Regions from separate parts of the Streptomyces sp. NPDC089915 genome, predicted to be linked through region 3. Evidence: riboswitches for the same ligand, from Rfam matches in the RefSeq annotation. Region 3 holds a riboswitch; each other region holds the start of a gene.
The links. A riboswitch is a leader RNA that binds a small molecule or an ion and turns the genes downstream of it on or off. The one in region 3 is predicted to bind thiamine pyrophosphate.
Positions count from the first base shown of each region.

Region 1: it holds a riboswitch for thiamine pyrophosphate, as region 3 does, so the genes downstream of both, thiC (phosphomethylpyrimidine synthase ThiC) here and thiO (glycine oxidase ThiO) in region 3, are expected to answer to the same signal.
Region 2: it holds a riboswitch for thiamine pyrophosphate, as region 3 does, so the genes downstream of both, AB0O29_RS28010 (thiamine ABC transporter substrate-binding protein) here and thiO (glycine oxidase ThiO) in region 3, are expected to answer to the same signal.

Region 1 is NZ_JBFBGN010000004.1:78,806-85,093, forward strand. Features, by position in the region: gene AB0O29_RS02680 (glycosyltransferase) at 1-1,072, shown strand, start outside; gene AB0O29_RS02685 (aldo/keto reductase) at 1,069-2,118, opposite strand; gene thiC (phosphomethylpyrimidine synthase ThiC) at 2,241-4,028, opposite strand; TPP riboswitch at 4,023-4,167, opposite strand; gene AB0O29_RS02695 (YibE/F family protein) at 4,240-5,712, shown strand; gene AB0O29_RS02700 (SsgA family sporulation/cell division regulator) at 5,741-6,193, opposite strand.
Region 2 is NZ_JBFBGN010000126.1:5,788-12,075, reverse strand. Features, by position in the region: gene AB0O29_RS28015 (iron ABC transporter permease) at 1-926, opposite strand, end outside; gene AB0O29_RS28010 (thiamine ABC transporter substrate-binding protein) at 983-2,083, opposite strand; TPP riboswitch at 2,172-2,298, opposite strand; gene rlmN (23S rRNA (adenine(2503)-C(2))-methyltransferase RlmN) at 2,319-3,434, opposite strand; gene AB0O29_RS28000 (phosphatidate cytidylyltransferase) at 3,570-4,646, opposite strand; gene frr (ribosome recycling factor) at 4,646-5,203, opposite strand; gene pyrH (UMP kinase) at 5,298-6,077, opposite strand; gene tsf (translation elongation factor Ts) at 6,240-6,288, opposite strand, start outside.
Region 3 is NZ_JBFBGN010000143.1:9,249-15,536, forward strand. Features, by position in the region: gene AB0O29_RS29395 (hypothetical protein) at 1-419, opposite strand, end outside; gene metF (methylenetetrahydrofolate reductase [NAD(P)H]) at 472-1,386, opposite strand; gene thiE (thiamine phosphate synthase) at 1,526-2,164, opposite strand; gene AB0O29_RS29410 (Rv2175c family DNA-binding protein) at 2,244-2,609, opposite strand; gene AB0O29_RS29415 (FAD/NAD(P)-binding oxidoreductase) at 2,737-3,957, opposite strand; TPP riboswitch at 4,073-4,185, shown strand; gene thiO (glycine oxidase ThiO) at 4,183-5,367, shown strand; gene thiS (sulfur carrier protein ThiS) at 5,364-5,564, shown strand; gene AB0O29_RS29430 (thiazole synthase) at 5,570-6,288, shown strand, end outside.

The DNA.
Region 1 (6,288 bases), on a different contig from region 3:
CCTGATCGACACCTGGGTGATCGTGGACACCGGGTCGACGGACGGCACCCAGGACGTCATCCGGGACTGCTTCGGCGACATCCCCGGCACCCTCCACGAACGCCCCTGGAAGGGCTTCGACGGGAGCCGGACCGAGGCGATCGAGCTCGCCCGCGACCACGCCGACTACCTCCTGTTCATCGACGCCGACGACGCGATGGAGGTGGAGCCGGGGTTCCGGATGCCGGAGCTGACCCTCGACGCCTACCGGATCGCCCTGCGCGACGGGCCGATCGTCCACTACCGGCCGGCGCTCGTCTCCACCCGGCTGCCCTGGCGGTACGTCGGGGTGCTCCACGAGTACATCGACTGCGGCGGCGAGTACGGCCTCGGGACGCTCGCCGGAGCCCACATCCTCAGCATCGGCGGGGGCGCCCGGCTCCGGGAGGGCGGCCAGCGGCAGAAGTACCTGCGCGATGCGGCGATCCTCGAAGAGGGCCTGGCCAAGGAGCCCGGCAACGCCCGCTACATGTTCTACCTCGGCCAGAGCTGGCGCGACGCGGGAGAGCAGGAGAAGTCCCTCGCCGCCTACGACCGCCGGGCGGCCATGGCCGGCTTCCACGAGGAGACCTACCTCGCCCGGGTCTACGCCGCACGGGCCGCCGCCGGCCTGGGCCGTCCGGCGGCCGAGGTGACGGACCGCTACCTCCGCGCGTTCGAGAGCCGCCCCTCGCGCGCCGAGGCCATCGGGGACCTCGCGGGCATCTGCCGCGTGGAGGAGCGCTGGCCGCTGGCCTACATGTTCGCCCGGCAGGCCGTCCGCGTCCCGTACCCGAAGGACATCCTGTTCGTGGAGTACGCCTGGCACGAGTGGCGCGCCCTCGACGAGCTCGCCATCGCCGCCTACTGGGTCGGCGAGTACCGCGAGTCACTGGAGCTCTGCGAGCGCCTCCTCGGCGAGGGCAGGCTCCCCGAGGAGCACCGCGAACGCGTCACGGCCAACCTGGACTTCGCCCGGGCCAAGGCGGGCCCAGGGACGTTTCACGTGAAACACCGCTCCGTTTCACGTGAAACATCGCCCGCGCCGGCCTAGCCCGCGGCCCGGTCTCCGAGCGGGCGCCGCCGCTGGGCGGCGTCCGTGAGCGCCGGCGGGAGCCAGACACCGTCCGGGTGGTAGAGGTTCGCACCGGGCGCGACGATCTCGTCGATCCGGTCGAGCACCTCGTCGTCGAGGACCAGCCCCGCCCCCTTGGACAGCGACTGGAACTGCTCCATGGTGCGCGGCCCGATGATCACCGAGGTGACCGCCGGGTGCGCGAGCGGGAAGGCCACCGCCAGCTCCGGCAGGGTGCACCCCAGGTCATCGGCGATCCCCAGGAGCTTCTCCACCGCCTCCAGCTTGGCCACGTTGCCCGGGAGGGCCGGATCGAAGCGGGCCGGGTGGAGCTTCGCCCGGCCCGTGGTCAGATCGACCGGACCGCCGAGCCGGTGCTTCCCGCTCAGGAAGCCCGAGGCGAGGGGGCTCCAGGTGAGCACGCCCATCCCGTACCGGCGGGCGACCGGCAGCACATCGGCCTCGATGCCGCGCGCGAGGATCGAGTACGGCGGCTGCTCGGTCCGGAACCGGGGGAGCGCCCGCCGCTCGGCGACGTGATGGGCCTCGACCAGTTCCTCGGCGGGAAAGGTCGAACAGCCGAAGGACCGGATCTTCCCGGCCCTGACGAGATCGCCGAGGACGGACAGGGTCTCCTCGACGTCGGTCGAGTGATCGGGCCGGTGCACCTGGTAGAGATCGATCCACTCGGTGTCCAGCCGGCGCAGGCTGTCCTCGACGGCCCGAACGATCCAGCGGCGCGAGTTGCCGCTGCGGTTGCGTCCCTCTCCCATCTGGAAGTGGACCTTGGTGGCGAGCACGACGTCGTCACGCCGCCCCTTGAGTGCCTTGCCGACGATCACCTCGGACTCACCCGCGGAGTACATGTCCGCGGTGTCCACGAAGTTGACGCCCTGGTCAAGGACGGCGTGGATGATCCGCGCACAGTCCTCGTGGTCCGGGTTCCCCACCGCCCCGAACATCATCGTGCCGAGGCAGTGGGCACTCACCTCTATGCCGGTCCCGCCCAGATTCCGGTATCGCATGGTCATGCGGCCGCACTCTAGGAGCTGGAGCGCACTCCAGCGCAAGACCCTTTTTCACGCGGTCCGGACCGACCGTCCCGCGGCTCCCCCCATGAGGCCGCGGGCCGGTCCGTCCGGCCGGATCAGTCCGCCAGCGGGAGGTAGACGCGGTTGCCCGAGGCGGCGAACTCGGCGGACTTCTCCGCCATGCCCGCCTCGATCTCATCGGCCTTCAGGTCCCCGCCGTGCTCACGGCGGATGTCCTGGGAGATCTTCATCGAGCAGAACTTCGGACCGCACATGGAGCAGAAGTGGGCGGTCTTCGCCGGCTCGGCCGGGAGCGTCTCGTCGTGGAACTCGCGGGCCGTGTCCGGGTCGAGGGCCAGGTTGAACTGGTCCTCCCAGCGGAACTCGAACCGGGCGTCGGACAGGGCGTCGTCCCACTCCTGGGCGCCCGGGTGGCCCTTGGCCAGGTCGGCCGCGTGCGCCGCGATCTTGTACGTGATGACGCCGGTCTTCACGTCGTCGCGGTTGGGCAGGCCCAGGTGCTCCTTGGGCGTCACGTAGCAGAGCATCGCGGTGCCCCACCAGGCGATCATCGCGGCGCCGATGCCGGAGGTGATGTGGTCGTACGCGGGCGCGACGTCCGTGGTGAGCGGGCCGAGCGTGTAGAACGGCGCCTCCTCGCAGATCTCCTGCTGGAGGTCGATGTTCTCCTTGATCTTGTGCATCGGGACGTGGCCCGGGCCCTCGATCATCGTCTGCACGTTGTGCCGCTTGGCGATCGTGTTCAGCTCGCCCAGCGTCTTGAGCTCGGCGAACTGCGCCGCGTCGTTGGCGTCCGCGATGGAGCCGGGGCGCAGGCCGTCACCGAGCGAGTAGGTGACGTCGTACGCCGCGAGGATCTCGCAGAGCTCCTCGAAGTTCGTGTAGAGGAAGTTCTCCTTGTGGTGCGCCAGGCACCAGGCGGCCATGATCGAGCCACCGCGCGAGACGATGCCGGTCTTGCGGCGGGCCGTCAGCGGCACGTACGGCAGCAGCACGCCGGCGTGGACCGTCATGTAGTCGACGCCCTGCTCGGCCTGCTCGATGACCGTGTCCTTGTAGATCTCCCAGGTCAGGTCCTCGGCACGGCCGTCGACCTTCTCCAGCGCCTGGTAGAGCGGCACGGTGCCGATCGGGACGGGGGAGTTGCGCAGGACCCACTCACGCGTGGTGTGGATGTTGCGGCCGGTCGAGAGGTCCATGACCGTGTCGGCGCCCCACTTGGTGGCCCAGGTCATCTTGTCGACCTCCTCCTCGATGGAGGAGGTGACGGCCGAGTTGCCGATGTTGGCGTTGACCTTTACCAGGAACCGCTTGCCGATGATCATCGGCTCGATCTCCGGGTGGTTCACGTTGGCCGGAAGCACCGCGCGACCTGCGGCGATCTCCTCGCGAACGACCTCGGGGGAGACGTTCTCGCGGAGCGCGACGTACTCCATCTCCGGGGTGATCTCGCCCCGGCGGGCGTACGCGAGCTGCGTGACGGCCTGGCCGCCACGGCCCCGGCGCGGCAGGCGCGGACGGCCCGGGAAGACCGCGTCGAGGTTCTTGAGGCCACCGCGGGGCGAGGTGTGCTTGATGCCGTCGTCCTCGGGGCGCACGGGACGGCCCGCGTACTCCTCGGTGTCACCGCGGCCGATGATCCAGTTCTCGCGCAGCGGCGGCAGGCCGCGGCGCACGTCGGTCTCGATCTGCGGGTCGGTGTACGGACCGGACGTGTCGTAGAGCGTGACGTCCTTGCCGTTGGTGAGGTGGACCTGGCGGACCGGCACCCGGATGTCCGGGCGGGAACCCGCCAGGTATCCCTTGTGCCAGCCGGGCTGGCGCTCGGTCTGGCCGTCGGCGTTCTCGCCGGCGGCAGGCGTGCGTGCGTCCTGAATGGTCATGAGACCTGATCTCCCTACGCCGGCATTACCCGGTAACAGGTTCGGCGGTCGACGCAGCCTCCTCCCGTACGCATTCTCATGCGCGTACGGTGATCAGCGCCCTCTCAGCCCGGTGCTCCGAGCTCCCGCGTTGTGCAAAGTAGCCCCCACGCTAGCGTCATCTGTGGCGTGCTGAACAGTGGGCCCCCTCATCTCTTGCGATGATCTGCCGGTGACGACCTCGCCGCAGCCCCCCAACGAGCCCACAGACCCCTTGGGCCACACCGGCCACGAGCATGCGTCCCACGGACATGCGGCCGGCGGTGGCGAGGGGCCTTCCCACGGCCACGGATCCCCCGATCACGGACAAGGCCACGGACAAGGGCATGGGCACGGCCACGGCCACGGCCACGGCCACGGCCACGGCCACAGTCACGGCCACGGGCCGGCGGCCCCCGTCTCCAAGCACCTGCGCAAGGTCATCTCCGCCGTCCTCATCCCCTTCGCCGCCGCCGTCTGCGTCGGCATGGTGGTGCTGTGGCCGGGCGGCGCCCCCGCCCACGAGCGCACCGGGGTGGGCTTCGACCGCCAGACCCAGCAGGGCAAGGTGGTCGCCCTCTCGAACGTCGACTGCAAGTCGGTGAACGCCTCGCAGGTGCCCCCCACCGGCAGCACCCCCGCCCCCGAGGGACGCGGCGCGCAGGCCGGGTCGTGCAAGCGGGCCACCGTCGAGGTGGGCACCGGACCGGACAAGGGCCGCGTCTTCTTCGAGATCGTCCAGCCGGGCGCGCCGAGACAGCTGGAGAAGGACCAGGAGGTGGTGGTCGCCTACGCGCCGGACGCGCCGCGCGACCTCCAGTACTCCGTGATCGACCTGAACCGGAAGTTCCCGATGGCCCTCCTGGCGGCCGTCTTCGCGGTCGCGGTGGTCGTCGTCGGCCGGATGCGCGGACTGTTCGCGCTCATCGCGCTCGTGGTCAGCTTCGGGGTGCTGACCCTCTTCATCCTCCCGGCGATCCTGCAGGGTTCGAACCCCCTGGTCGTCGCGGTGGTCGGAGCCAGCGCGATCATGCTGATCGCCCTCTACATGTGCCACGGGCTGACCGCACGCACCTCGGTCGCCGTCCTCGGCACCCTGGTCTCACTGCTGCTGATCGGGCTGCTGGGCTCGCTGTTCATCGGCTGGGCGTTCCTGAGCGGGAACACGGACGACAACACCGGGCTGATCCACGGGCTCTACCCGAACATCGACATGAGCGGTCTGCTGCTCGCGGGCGTGATCATCGGATCGCTCGGCGTCCTCGACGACGTGACGGTCACCCAGACCTCGGCCGTCTGGGAACTCCACCAGGCGGACCCGAAGATGGGCCCCCGCGCCCTGTACCGGGCGGCCATCCGGATCGGCCGCGACCACATCGCGTCCGTGGTGAACACGCTCGTACTGGCCTACGCGGGCGCCGCGTTGCCCCTGCTGCTGCTGTTCTCCATCGCGAACAGCAGCATGGGCACGGTGGCCAACAGCGAGCTGGTGGCCGAGGAGATCGTACGGACCCTCGTGGGCTCGATCGGGCTCGTCGCCTCGGTCCCGGTGACCACGGCGCTGGCCGCGCTGGTGGTCTCCGCGGACCGGACCGGCCCCGCCGGCGCCCCCGCCCCGGCCGCGGCGCCGGCCCGCGGCGGGCGGGGCCGGCGGCGCAAGCGCTGAGGGCGGGGAAGCTCCCGGAGCCGGGGGTTCAGCCCGCGTTCTGCTCGTTCTGCTGCTGGGCCTCGGCGAGGATCCGGCAGAGCTCCTCGTCGAGGGTCTCCTCGAAGTCGCCGAGGCTGCGCTCCTGACCGAGCGGAACGAGCCGGTCGGTCCGGTCGAGGAACGCGACGAGCGGGGCGGCGCCGGCCCGGAACAGGGCCCGGTCGCCGCCGACCTGGAGGCGGATGTGGACGTCGCAGAGCGCTCCCGGATCGGTGGGGGCGATGTGCACGTCCCCGTCGCCGCACGGCCTGTTGATGCCGTCGAGGAGCAGCTCCCGGCCGAACGCCCAGGTCACCGGGGCGTCTCCGGGAAGGTGGAAGGTCAGGCGTACGGCGTAGGGGTCACGGGCGTCGTACCGGAGCTCCACCGGAATACGGAACGCGAGCTCCTCGGAAACGAGGAAGCTCATCATGACCTCTGCCTGTACCGACTCGCGCATTGCCTACCCCGCTGTAGTGGAAGTGGCCAGGAATGGTCCCCCAGGGCCCTCTTGACAAGGGTGGTGGAAGCGCGAGCAGATCACAAGGAGTGAGT
Region 2 (6,288 bases), on a different contig from region 3:
AACCCGTACCCGCCCGGCGCGTCCAGGGACCGCTCCACCAGCACGGCCAGGGGCGCCACGATCAGCAGCGCCACCGTCAGCAGCACCCCGGCCAGCAGCCCGCGCTGCGCCCAGCCGCGCGGCGGGTGCGCGGTGCGCGCGGGGTCGACGAGCCGCAGCGCGGTCTCCCGCCGGCGCACGGTCCGGGCGTGCACGGCGAGGATCAGCCCGACGGCGGCGAACTGCACCAGCGTCAGCACCGCGGCCGTCGGCAGGTCCAGCAGCTGCGCCGTCTGCCGGTAGACCTCGACCTCCAGCGTGGCGTACGAGGGGCCGCCGAGGATCTGCACGACGCCGAAGGAGCTGAAGGTGAACAGGAACACCATCAGCGCGGCCGCCGCCACCGCCGGGGCGAGCGCGGGCAGGGTCACCCGCCGCCAGGCCGCGAACCGCCCGGCGCCCAGCACCCGGGCGGCCTCCTCCTGGCGCGGGTCCAGCTGGGCCCACAGCCCGCCGACCGTGCGGACGACGACGGCGTAGTTGAAGAAGACGTGGGCGAGCAGGATCGCCCACACGGTGGTGTCCAGCCGGACGCCCCACACCTCGTCCAGCAGCCCGTTCCGCCCGACCAGGGCCAGGAAGGCCGTGCCGACGACCACGGTCGGCAGCACGAAGGGGACGGTGACCAGGGCGCGCAGCAGCTGCTTGCCGGGGAAGGAGAACCGTGCGAACACGTACGCGCCGGGCAGCGCGACGAGCAGGGTGAGCACGGTCGAGGCGAGCGCCTGCCAGGTGGTGAACCACAGCACGCCGGCGATGTCCGGCTGGGCGAGGACCTCGCCGATCCGCCCGAACCGCCAGCCCTCGTCCGTCCTGAACCCGCGGCCGACGATGGCGGCGACGGGGTAGGCGAAGAACAGCCCGAAGAAGGCGAGCGGCACGGCCATCAGGGCCAGCCTGACGGCGGTGGCCCGCCCGCTCTCCTTCGGGGAGCCGTCGCGGACTACTTCACGACGATCGAGGACCATGCCTTGACCCACTGGTCACGGTTCTTCGCGATGGTCTCGGGGGCCACGTTCTCCGGCTTCTCGACCACCACGCCGTGCTTGGTGAAGACCTCCGGCAGCTTCGCGTCCTTGACCACCGGGTTCACGAACATCTGGAGCGGCATGTCCTCCTGGAACTTCTTGCCGATCAGGAAGTCGATGAGGGCCTTGCCGCCCTCCTCGTTCTTCGCGCCCTTCAGCAGGCCCGCGAACTCGACCTGGCGGAAGCAGGTGCCGGTGGCCACGCCCGTGGGGGCCTCGGCCGGCTGGGGCTCGCCGTAGAGGACCTCGACCGGCGGGCTGGAGGCGTAGGAGACGACCAGCGGACGGTCGCCCTTGGCCTTCTTGCCGCCGGCGGAGCCGGAGAAGCGCTCGTTGTAGGCCTGCTCCCAGCCGTCGACGACCTCGACGCCGTTGGCCTTCAGCTTGGTCCAGTAGTCCTTCCAGCCGTCCTCGCCGTACTTGCCGACGGAGGCGAGGAGGAAGCCGAGGCCGGGCGAGGAGGTCGCGGCGTTCTCGGTGACCAGCAGGTTCTTGTACTCGGGCTTGAGCAGGTCGTCCAGCGTCTGCGGCGGGGCGATCTTCTTGTCGGCGAAGTAGGCCTTGTCGTAGTTGACGCAGATGTCGCCGGAGTCGACGGGGGTGACCCGGTGCTGCTTGTCGAGCACGTACTCGGGCTTGACCTCCGCCAGGCCCTTGGCCTCGTACGGGGTGAAGATCCCGTTGTCGAGGGCGCGCGAGAGGAGCGTGTTGTCGACACCGAAGAAGACGTCGCCGCGCGGGGAGCCCTTGGTGAGGATCTCCTGGTTCAGGGCGGCGCCGGCGTCCCCGGACTTGAGGACCTTGACGGTATAGCCGCTCTGCTGCTCGAACTCCTTGAGGACCGAGTCGGTCACGTTGAAGGAGTCGTGGGAGACGAGGGTGACGGTCTTGGACTTCGGGGCACCGCTCTCGGCGGCCCCGTCGTCCTTCTTGGTGCCGCCGCCGCACGCGGTCAGCGTGCTGACGCCGAGGGCGGCGGCCAGCGCCGCGCCCGCGATCTTCTTGGTGGTGCTCACGGTTCATTCCTCCTGGGATGACCAGGAGAAGACGCGGCCCCGCCCGGGCGCTCTGGTGGAGCGGGGCGCCCGGGCAGGGCGCAACAGCTTGAGGTGGTGACCGAACTTCCTACCCAGAATGACCTGGGCGAGGTTCAGAGGGTCTGCGGCCACGGTGCTCGATCCAAAAACGTGTGCCGCACTCTCAGCGCTGTGGCGCTCCCCTGTCGGAATATGCAGATGTACGCGGGCCAGCCTACCGCTCGCTCGCGGCGAGCTGTCCGCACGCACCGTCGATCTCCTGGCCGCGGGTGTCCCGTACGGTCACGGGCACGCCGTGGCGGGCGATGGCCTCGACGAAGGCCTTCTCGTCCTCGGGTCGCGAGGCGGTCCACTTCGAGCCCGGCGTCGGGTTCAGCGGGATCAGGTTGACGTGCACCCGCTTGCCCTTGAGCAGGCGTCCGAGCAGGTCGCCGCGCCAGGCCTGGTCGTTGATGTCGCGGATCAGGGCGTACTCGATGGAGATCCGGCGGCCGGACTTCTCGGCGTACTCCCAGGCCGCGTCGAGGACCTCGCGGACCTTCCAGCGGGTGTTCACGGGGACGAGGGTGTCGCGCAGCTCGTCGTCCGGGGCGTGCAGGGAGACGGCGAGGCGGCACTTGAAGCCCTCGTCGGCGAACCGCAGCATGGCCGGGACCAGGCCGACGGTGGAGACGGTGATGCCGCGCTGCGACAGGCCCAGGCCGTCCGGCTCCGGGTCGGTGAGGCGGCGGATGGCGCCGACGACGCGGTTGTAGTTCGCGAGCGGCTCGCCCATGCCCATGAAGACGATGTTAGACAGGCGGGCCGGGCCACCGGGGACCTCGCCGTCGCGCAGGGCGCGCATGCCGTCGACGATCTGGTGCACGATCTCGGCGGTGGAAAGGTTGCGGTCGAGGCCGGCCTGGCCTGTGGCGCAGAACGGGCAGTTCATGCCGCAGCCGGCCTGCGAGGAGATGCACATGGTCACCCGGTCGGGGTAGCGCATCAGCACGGACTCGACGAGCGTGCCGTCGTGCAGCTTCCACAGGGTCTTGCGGGTGGTGTCGTTGTCGCAGCTGATGTGCCGCACGACGTTCATCAGCTCGGGCAGCAGCTCCTGCTGGAGCTTCTCGCGCGAGCCGGCCGGGATGTCCGTCCACTCGGCCGGGTCGTGGGCGTAGCGGGCGAAGTAGTGCTGGGAGAGCTGCTTGGCCCGGAACGGCTTCTCGCCGATCGCGGCCACCGCCTCGCGGCGCTCGGCCGGGGTCAGGTCGGCGAGGTGCCGCGGAGGCTTCTTGGCTCCACGCGGGGCGACGAAGGTGAGCTCGCCCGGGACGGGACGGGGGGCCATGCGGTACTCCTCGGTACGACGGGGTGGGGGTCACCCCGCGCGTGCAGGGCCGGTCCGCGGCGGCTCGGCCGCGTGACGGAAAGGGCGCGCCGTGCGAACACGGCGCGCCCTCCAGGATAACCCGGCCCGAACCCGTCAGCCGGTGCCGACGAACGCCGCCAGCAGCAGCCAGACCACCGGAGCGGTCGGGAGCAGCGAGTCCAGGCGGTCCATGATGCCTCCGTGGCCCGGGAGCAGCGTGCCCATGTCCTTGATGCCGAGGTCACGCTTGATCATCGACTCGCCGAGGTCGCCCAGGGTCGCGCTGACGGCGACGGCCAGGCCCAGCAGCAGGCCCTGCCACCAGGAGCCCCCGTCGATCAGGAACTCCATGCACAGGGCGCCCGCCGCCATGGCGAAGGCCACCGCGCCGAAGAGCCCCTCGCGGGTCTTTCCGGGGCTGATGCGCGGCGCGAGCTTGGTCTTGCCGAAGCGCCAGCCGACGGCGTAGGCCCCGGTGTCGCTGACGACGGTCAGCAGGAGGAAGGTCACCACCCGCTGCGGGCCGTCCTCGGCCGTGAGGAGCATCGCGACGAAGGTGGCCAGGAAGGGCACGTAGAACGCCGCGAAGACGCCCGCGGTGACGTCCTTGAGGTAGTCCTCGGGCGGTTCCGTCATCCGCCAGACGAGGACCGCCAGCGCGGTCAGCACCATGGCGACCCAGGCGCCCTCGGCCCCCCGGACGTAGCCGGCGATGACCATCGCCGCGCCGCCGACCGCGAGCGGGACCAGCGGGGCCTTGATGCCCTTCTTCTCCTGGAGCCGGGAGGTGAGCTCCCACAGGCCGACGACGACCGCGACGACGATCACGCCGACGAAGACGGCCTTGACGATGAACAGCGAAGCGAAGATCACCGCGCCGAGGCCGACGCCGACCCCTATGGCGGCACGCAGATCCCGCCCGGCGCGCTTCTTCTGCGGCGGGGGCGAGGCGTCCTGCGGTGCCTGCGAAGGCGGGGGCGGGGGGCTGGGCATGGGCTCCTGCAACGGCATCTCGGTACGGAGCGGGGGGCCGCCCGCGAAGGCGGCCCCCCGATCGCGTGCTTCCCGGTCGTCGAACGCACGGCCGGCGGCATCGGGCACGATGGGCATGGGCGCAGTCTGAGGGCCCACCAGCGCATCGTATGCGGGACCCGCCGGTACCGGCTCAGCGGCCCAGGGAGAGTCGTTCATCAGACCTCGAGGAGCTCGGCTTCCTTGTGCTTGAGCAGCTCGTCCACCTGCGCGACGTACTTCGCGGTGGTGTCGTCGAGCTCCTTCTCGGCGCGGCGCACCTCGTCCTCGCCGGCCTCCTTGTCCTTGACCAGCTTGTCGAGGGCGTCCTTGGCCTTGCGGCGCACGGAGCGGATGGAGACCTTGGAGTCCTCGGCCTTGGTCTTGGCGACCTTGATGAACTCCTTGCGGCGGTCCTGCGTCAGCTCCGGGAAGGTCACCCGGATGATGCGGCCGTCGTTGCTCGGGTTGACGCCGAGGTCGGAGTCGCGGATCGCCTGCTCGATGTTGCGCAGCGCGGAGGCGTCGAACGGCGTGACGATCGCCATGCGCGGCTCGGGCACCGCGAAGGAGGCGAGCTGGTTGATGGGCGTGATGGCACCGTAGTAGTCCGCCACGATCTTGTTGAACATCGCCGGGTGCGCACGGCCCGTGCGAATCGCGGCGAAGTCCTCCTTGGCGACGACGACGGCCTTCTCCATCTTCTCCTCGGCCTCGAGGAGGATTTCTTCGATCACCACGTGCTCCTGCATGTCTTGAATGGATGGTTCAGGCGGGGCGGGGCGGTGCGGGCCGCCCGGACCGGGCCCCCGGGGGCCCGGTACGACGGGCTCAGGCCCGGGTGCCCTGGTCGCTCACGAGCGTGCCGATCTTCTCACCCTTGACGGCGCGGGCGATATTGCCTTCGGCGAGCAGTTCGAAGACCAGGATCGGGAGCCGGTTGTCGCGGCACAGCGTGATGGCCGTGGCGTCGGCGACCTTGAGGTCCCGGGACAGCACCTCGTTGTACTCCAGCGCGTCGAACTTCACCGCGTCCGGGTTGGTCTTCGGGTCGGAGTCGTAGACCCCGTCGACGCCGTTCTTGCCCATGAGGAGGGCCTCGGCGTCGATCTCCAGGGCGCGCTGGGCGGCCGTGGTGTCGGTGGAGAAGTAGGGCATGCCCATGCCGGCGCCGAAGATGACGACGCGGCCCTTCTCCAGGTGGCGCACGGCGCGCAGCGGGATGTACGGCTCCGCGACCTGGCCCATGGTGATGGCGGTCTGGACGCGGCTGTCGATGCCCTCCTTCTCCAGGAAGTCCTGGAGGGCGAGGCAGTTCATGACGGTGCCGAGCATGCCCATGTAGTCGGACCGGGCCCGGTCCATGCCGCGCTGCTGCAGCTCCGCGCCGCGGAAGAAGTTGCCGCCGCCGATGACGACCGCGATCTCGGCGCCGTCTCGGACCACGGCCGCGATCTCGCGGGCGATGGCGTGCACGACGTCAGGGTCGACACCCAGCCCGCCGCCGCCGGAGAAGGCTTCGCCGGACAGCTTCAGCATGAAGCGGCGACCCTTCTGCTCGTGGTCGCTCTTGTCGTGGGATGCGGTGTGGGTGTCCACGCCCTGATTCATGGAGATCTCCTCGTGCACATACGAAGAAGGCCATTGCCGGTGGGTCCTCGCGGTTCCCTCTGCGGCAATGGCCTCCTCGTCAGATCTGCGGTCGTCCGGCGCAAGCGCGGACGACTGCCTCAGACCCTATCGGGGTCCGGTGTCCGTCGCGTACGGACGGACTCAGATGCCGACCTTGATGCGGGCGAAGCGCTTCAGGGTGACACCGGCC
Region 3 (6,288 bases):
ACGTTCCGCTCCTCACGGTCGTCGTCGCCGTCGCGCGGGCCGGCCGGAGCCTGGGAGCCGTACTCCAGCCCGGTCACCTCCAGCGCGGGCTCCGGGCGCGGCGCGCCGCCACCGGAGCGGCGGCGTCTGCTCTGCCCCTCCTTGCGCGCGGGCGCCTCGCCCTTGCCCTTGCGCAGGGCCCAGCCGGCGACGAAGCCCTTGCGGAAGGAGAGCGTCACCAGGGTCTGGCCGACGGCGAAGGCGGCCGCGCCGGCGGCGATGACCAGCACCGACGGCAGCACGACCCCGGCCACGACGCCGAGGAACCCGGCGAAGGCGAGCAGGCGCCAGCGCAGCCGGGCCTTGTACTGCATCAGGACCTCGGCAAGCAGCCACAACGCGACGAAACCGAACGCGATGTAGAGGACCGTCATTCCCATGCAAGGCCCCTCTCGGTACGGCCGTACCGCGCGGGAGACGGGAGACGGCCGGTCAGGCCCGCTGGTGCAGGCCCAGGTTCTCGTAGATTTCGAGAGTCGCCGTGGAATTGTTCAGCGTGATGAAGTGCAGTCCCGGAACACCTTCGGACAGCAGCCGCGCGCAGAACTCCGTGGCGAACTCGATGCCAATGGAGCGTACAGCGGCCGGATCGTCCTTGACGGCGAGCATGCGGTCTTTCACGGCGTCAGGGAAGACGGCGTTGCTCAGCTGGGGCAGTCGGTCGAGCTGCTTGATACCCACAACAGGCATGACCTCGGGGATGATCGGGGTCTCACAGCCCGCCTTCTGGACGCTGTCGCGCAGCCGCAGATAATTCTCGGGATCGAAGAACATCTGGGTGATGGCGTAGTCCGCCCCGGCACGGCACTTGTCCACGAAGTGCCGGATGTCCGAATCCCAGTCCGCCGAGCGGGGGTGCATCTCGGGGAAGGCCGCGACGCCGACGCAGAAGTCTCCGGACTCCTTCAGCAGGCGCACGAGGTCGGCGGCGTAGTCCACGCCCTCGGGGTGCTTGACCCAGGGACCCATGGGGTCGCCCGGCGGGTCCCCGCGCAGCGCGAGCATGTTGCGGATGCCGGCGTCGGCGAACTGGCCGATCACGTGGCGCAGCTCGGCGATGGAGTGGTCCACGGCGGTGAGGTGCGCGACGGGGGTCAGCGTCGTGTCGGCGGCGATCTGCTCGGTGGCGCGGACGGTGCCGCCCCGGGTGGAGCCGCCGGCACCGTAGGTGACGGAGACGAAACTCGGGGAGACCGCCTCGATCCGGCGGAGCGCGTTCCAGAGGTTGCGCTCGCCCTTCTCGGTCTTGGGAGCCCAGAACTCGAAGGAATACGAGGCTCCGGACGCGAGGAGGTCGCGGACCGTGTGTGCACGGTCCGACCAGGTGGAAGCGGTACCAAGGGCCATATGGGCAGGTTAGACGCGCCCCGGCGGACGCCGAAGCGCTGTCCATCCATTGGACAGATTTTTGGACACCCTGGCGCGGGCTCGACCAGGACTCGAACGGTCCGCGAGTACGCGGCGCGGGCGGCCGGCCCGGGATCCGCTAGGCGAGGCGGGCGCGGACGCGCTTGGCCAGGTCGGCGGCGGCCGCGCCGGGGTCCGAGGCCTCGGTGAGGGCGCGGACGACCACGACGCGGGTGGCGCCGGCGTCGAGGACCTCGTCCAGGTTGCCCGCGTCGATGCCGCCGATGGCGAACCAGGGGCGGTCCTGCTCCAGGGAGGCCGCGTAGCGGACGAGGCCGAGGCCGGGGGCGTAGCGGCCGGGCTTGGTGGGGGTGGGCCAGCAGGGGCCCGTGCAGAAGTAGTCCACGCCGGGCTCGGCGACGGCGGCGTCCACCTCGGACTCGGCGTGGCAGGAGCGCCCGATCAGGACGTCCGGGCCGAGGATGGCGCGAGCGGCGGGGACGGGGATGTCGCCCTGGCCGAGGTGCAGCACGTCGGAGCCGATGGCGTGCGCGACGTCGGCGCGGTCGTTGACCGCGAGGAGCTTGCCGTGCCGGCGGGCCGCCTCGGCGAAGACCTGGAGGTGTTCGAGTTCCTCGCCGGCCTCCATGCCCTTGTCGCGGAGCTGGACGATGTCCACGCCTCCGGCCAGCACGGCGTCGAGGAACTCGGGGAGGTCGCCCTGCCGCTTGCGGGCGTCCGTGCACAGGTAGAGCCGGGCGTCGGACAGCTGCTGCATGGGAGTACCCCCTGGTGATAGCGGTGTGCGGGCGGGCCGAGGGTACCCCGGCCCGCCCGCACACCTGTGGATCAGCCGGTCAGAGGGCGAGCGCCTGGGCGCGCCGCTTCACCTCCGTGCCGCGATTCTCGCGCAGCGCCTGCACGGGGGTGCCGGGCAGGGTCGGATCCTCGGTGAAGAGCCATTCCAGCATCTCCTCGTCGGAGAAGCGGTCGTCGCGCAGCACGGTCAGCAGGCCGACGAGTCCCTTGACGACCTTGTCGCCGTCGATGAACTGGGCCGGAACCTGCAGGGCGCGGTTCTCGCCCCGGCGTACGGCGATGAGCTGCCCTTCCTTGACCATCTGGCGGACCCTGGTCACCTCGAGGTCGAGCATCTCCGCGATGTCGGGGAGGTACAGCCAGGAGGGGACGAGGGCATCGATCTTTGCGTCAATCTCGGTCACGGACACAAGCCTGCCACCTCGGCGGAGCCGCCGGTACCCGGCCCCGTCCGTCCGGGTCCGTCCCCATGGGCGGGGATCCGCCCGGATCGGGGGGCCGCGTCCGGTCACGGCCCCCGCCGGGGGTGCGTCAGGCGGCCGCCGACTTCAGCGGGACGGCCGGGTCGGCCACCTTGGCCGGATCCACCGGGGTGCCCGCCTCGATCAGCCTGCGGCCCTGGGCCAGGTCCCGGGGGCGGCCGACGGCCAGGACGGCGACGAGGACGCCCTCGCGCAGCCAGCACACCGACCAGCCGTCACCGTCCGGGGCGCCGCGCCACAGCAGGGTGTCGGCGCCGCCGTGGTGGCCGGCGTACTGGACGAAGCGGCCGAACTGCTCGGACCAGAAGTACGGCACGGGGTCGTAGGCCTGGACGGCATCCCCCGCGACGATGTTCGCGGCGACCGCGCGGGGGCCCTGGAGGGCGTTGTCCCAGTGGTGGACCAGCAGCCGGGTCCCGTAGCGGGCCGAGGGGAAGGAGGAGCAGTCGCCGACGGCGTACACCCCGGGCAGGGAGGTCCGCAGGTGGGCGTCGGCCGTGACGGAGCCGTCCGGGCCCCGCTCGACCCCGCTCCCGTCGAGCCAGTCGGTGGCGGGGCGGGCGCCGATGCCGACGACGACGGCCCCGGCGGGCAGCTCGCGGCCGTCGGCGAGGAGCACCCGGCCCTCCTCGACCCCGGCCACCCGGGCTCCGGTGATCAGGGTGGCGCCGGCGGCCTCGTACCAGCGGGCCATGGGGGCGGCGACCTCGGCGGGCAGGGCTCCGGCCAGGACCTGGTCGGCGGCCTCGACGACGGTGACGGCGCAGCCGGCCTCGCGGGCGGCGGTGGCGAACTCGGCGCCGATCCAGCCGGCCCCGACGACGACGGCGGCGGGGGCGGCGGCCAGCACGGGGCGCAGCCGGGCGGCGTCGTCGAGGGTGCGCAGCAGGTGGACGCCGGGGACACCGCCGGCGCCGGGCAGGGTCAGGGGGGTGGCTCCGGTGGCCAGCACGAGGACCTCGTACGGGACCGGGCCGGCCTCGGTGTCCACCTCGTGGTCGGCGGCGCGCAGGCCGGTGACCTCCGTCCCCAGGCGCAGGGTGATGCCGAGGCCCTCGAAGTCCACGTCGAAGGCGGAGTCCTCGGCCTTGCCGAGGAGCACCGCCTTGGACAGCGGGGGCCGGTCGTAGGGCTGGTGGGGTTCGGCGCCCAGCAGGGTCACGGGGCCCGTCCAGCCCTGTTCCCGCAGGGCCACCGCGGTCTGCACCCCGGCCATTCCGGCGCCGACGATCACGACACCGGGCTTCGTCTGTTCCGTCTGCTCGCTCACACGGTCAGCCTAGTCACCTGACGGCCCGTCAGGAAAGCCGGGTCGGAACGGCGGAGGGAGGCGGGCGGAGGGAGGCAGCCTTACCCGGCACCGGCCCCGGGGTTACGCTGGCCACCGTACCTATCGCGGGAGTCCGGGCGCACCGGGCTGAGAGGGAGGCTGGCCGGCCTCCGACCGTACGAACCTGATCCGGGTCATGCCGGCGAAGGGAGGGGCTGGACGCCCATGCACGCATCCGACAAGGGATCCGACCACCGGGGCGATGACGTCCTCGTCATCGGTGGCGGCATCATCGGCCTGGTCACCGCCTGGCGGGCGGCCCGGCGGGGGCTGCGCACCGCGCTCGCCGACCCCGACCCCGGCGGCGGCGCCGCCCGGGTCGCGGCCGGCATGCTCGCCGCCGTCACCGAACTGCACTACGGCGAGGAGACCCTGCTCGGCCTCAACGTGGCCTCCGCCGCCCGCTACCCGGAGTTCGCCGCCGAGCTCACCGAGGCCAGCGGCGGCATGGACCTCGGCTACCGGGCCTGCGGCACCCTGGCCGTCGCCCTCGACGCCGACGACCGCCTCCACCTGCGCGAACTCCACGCCCTCCAGCGCCGCTGCGGCCTGGAGTCCGAATGGCTCACCGGCCGCGAGTGCCGCCGCCTGGAGCCGATGCTGGCCCCCGGGGTACGCGGCGGACTGCGCGTCGACGGGGACCACCAGGTGGACCCGCGCCGGCTCGCCGCCGCACTCCTGGCCGCCTGCGAACGGGCCGGGGTGACCATCCACCGGGCCGCCGCACGCCGGCTCCTCGTCACCGCCGACCAGGCCCGCGGAGCACTGCTCGACGACGGCACGGAGCTCCGCGCCGACCAGGTCGTCCTGGCCGCGGGCTCGCTCAGCGGCCGGCTGGAAGGCGTACCGGAACAGGTACTGCCACCCGTACGGCCCGTCAAGGGACAGGTGCTGCGCCTGGCCGTCCCGCCCGCCTACGCCCCGTTCCTGTCCCGGACGGTACGGGCCGTCGTGCGCGGCAGCCACGTCTACCTCGTACCGCGCGAGAACGGCGAGCTCGTCGTCGGCGCCACCAGCGAGGAACTCGGCTGGGACACCACCGTCACCGCCGGCGGGGTCTACGAGCTGCTGCGCGACGCCCACGAGCTGGTCCCCGGCATCACCGAGCTCCCACTGGTCGAGACCCGGGCCGGGCTGCGCCCGTGCTCCCCCGACAACGCGCCGCTGCTCGGCCCGACCGACCTGCCCGGGCTGCACCTGGCCACCGGCCACTACCGCAACGGCGTCCTGCTGACCCCGCTCACCGGCGACGTGATGGCGGAGCTGCTGACCACCGGCGCCGTGCCGGAGATCGCCCGCCCCTTCACCCCCCGCCGCTTCTCCTCCACGCGTCAGGAGTCCTTCGCATGACCATCTCCGTCAACGGCGAGCCGCGCGAGATCGCGGCCGGCACCACCCTCGACGCGGTGGTCGCCACCCTGACCACCGCCCCCTCCGGGGTGGCCGCCGCCCTCAACGAGACCGTCGTCCCGCGCGGCCGGTGGCCGCACACCGCCGTCGGCGACGGCGACCGGGTCGAGGTCCTCACCGCGGTCCAGGGAGGCTGAGCGCGATGGCCGACGACCTGTTCACCCTGGGCGGCCGGACCTTCTCCTCCCGCCTGATCATGGGCACGGGCGGAGCCCCGAGCCTGGAGATCCTCGAACACGCCCTGATCGCCTCCGGCACCGAGCTGACCACCGTCGCGATGCGCCGCCTGGACCCGACGGTCCAGGGCTCGGTCCTGTCCGTGCTGTCCCGGCTCGGCATCGCGGTCCTCCCCAACACCGCCGGCTGCTTCACCGCCGGCGAGGCCGTACTGACGGCCCGGCTGGCACGGGAGGCACTGGGCACGGACTGGATCAAGCTGGAGGTGGTCGCGGACGAGCGGACCCTCCTGCCGGACGGGGTCGAACTGCTCGACGCGGCGGAGGTACTCGTCGACGAGGGCTTCACCGTCCTCCCCTACACCAACGACGACCCGGTGCTGGCCCGCAAGCTGGAGGACGTGGGCTGCGCGGCGATCATGCCGCTGGGCTCCCCCATCGGCTCCGGCATGGGCATCCGCAACCCGCACAACTTCGAGCTGATCGTGGAGCGGGCCGGGGTCCCGGTGATCCTCGACGCGGGAGCGGGCACGGCCTCGGACGCCGCCCTGGCTATGGAGCTGGGCTGCGCGGGCGTCATGCTGGCCTCGGCGGTGACCCGCGCCCAGGACCCGGTCCTCATGGCGGCGGCCATGCGCGACGCCGTCACGGCGGGCCGCCTGGCCCACCGCGCGGGCCGCATCCC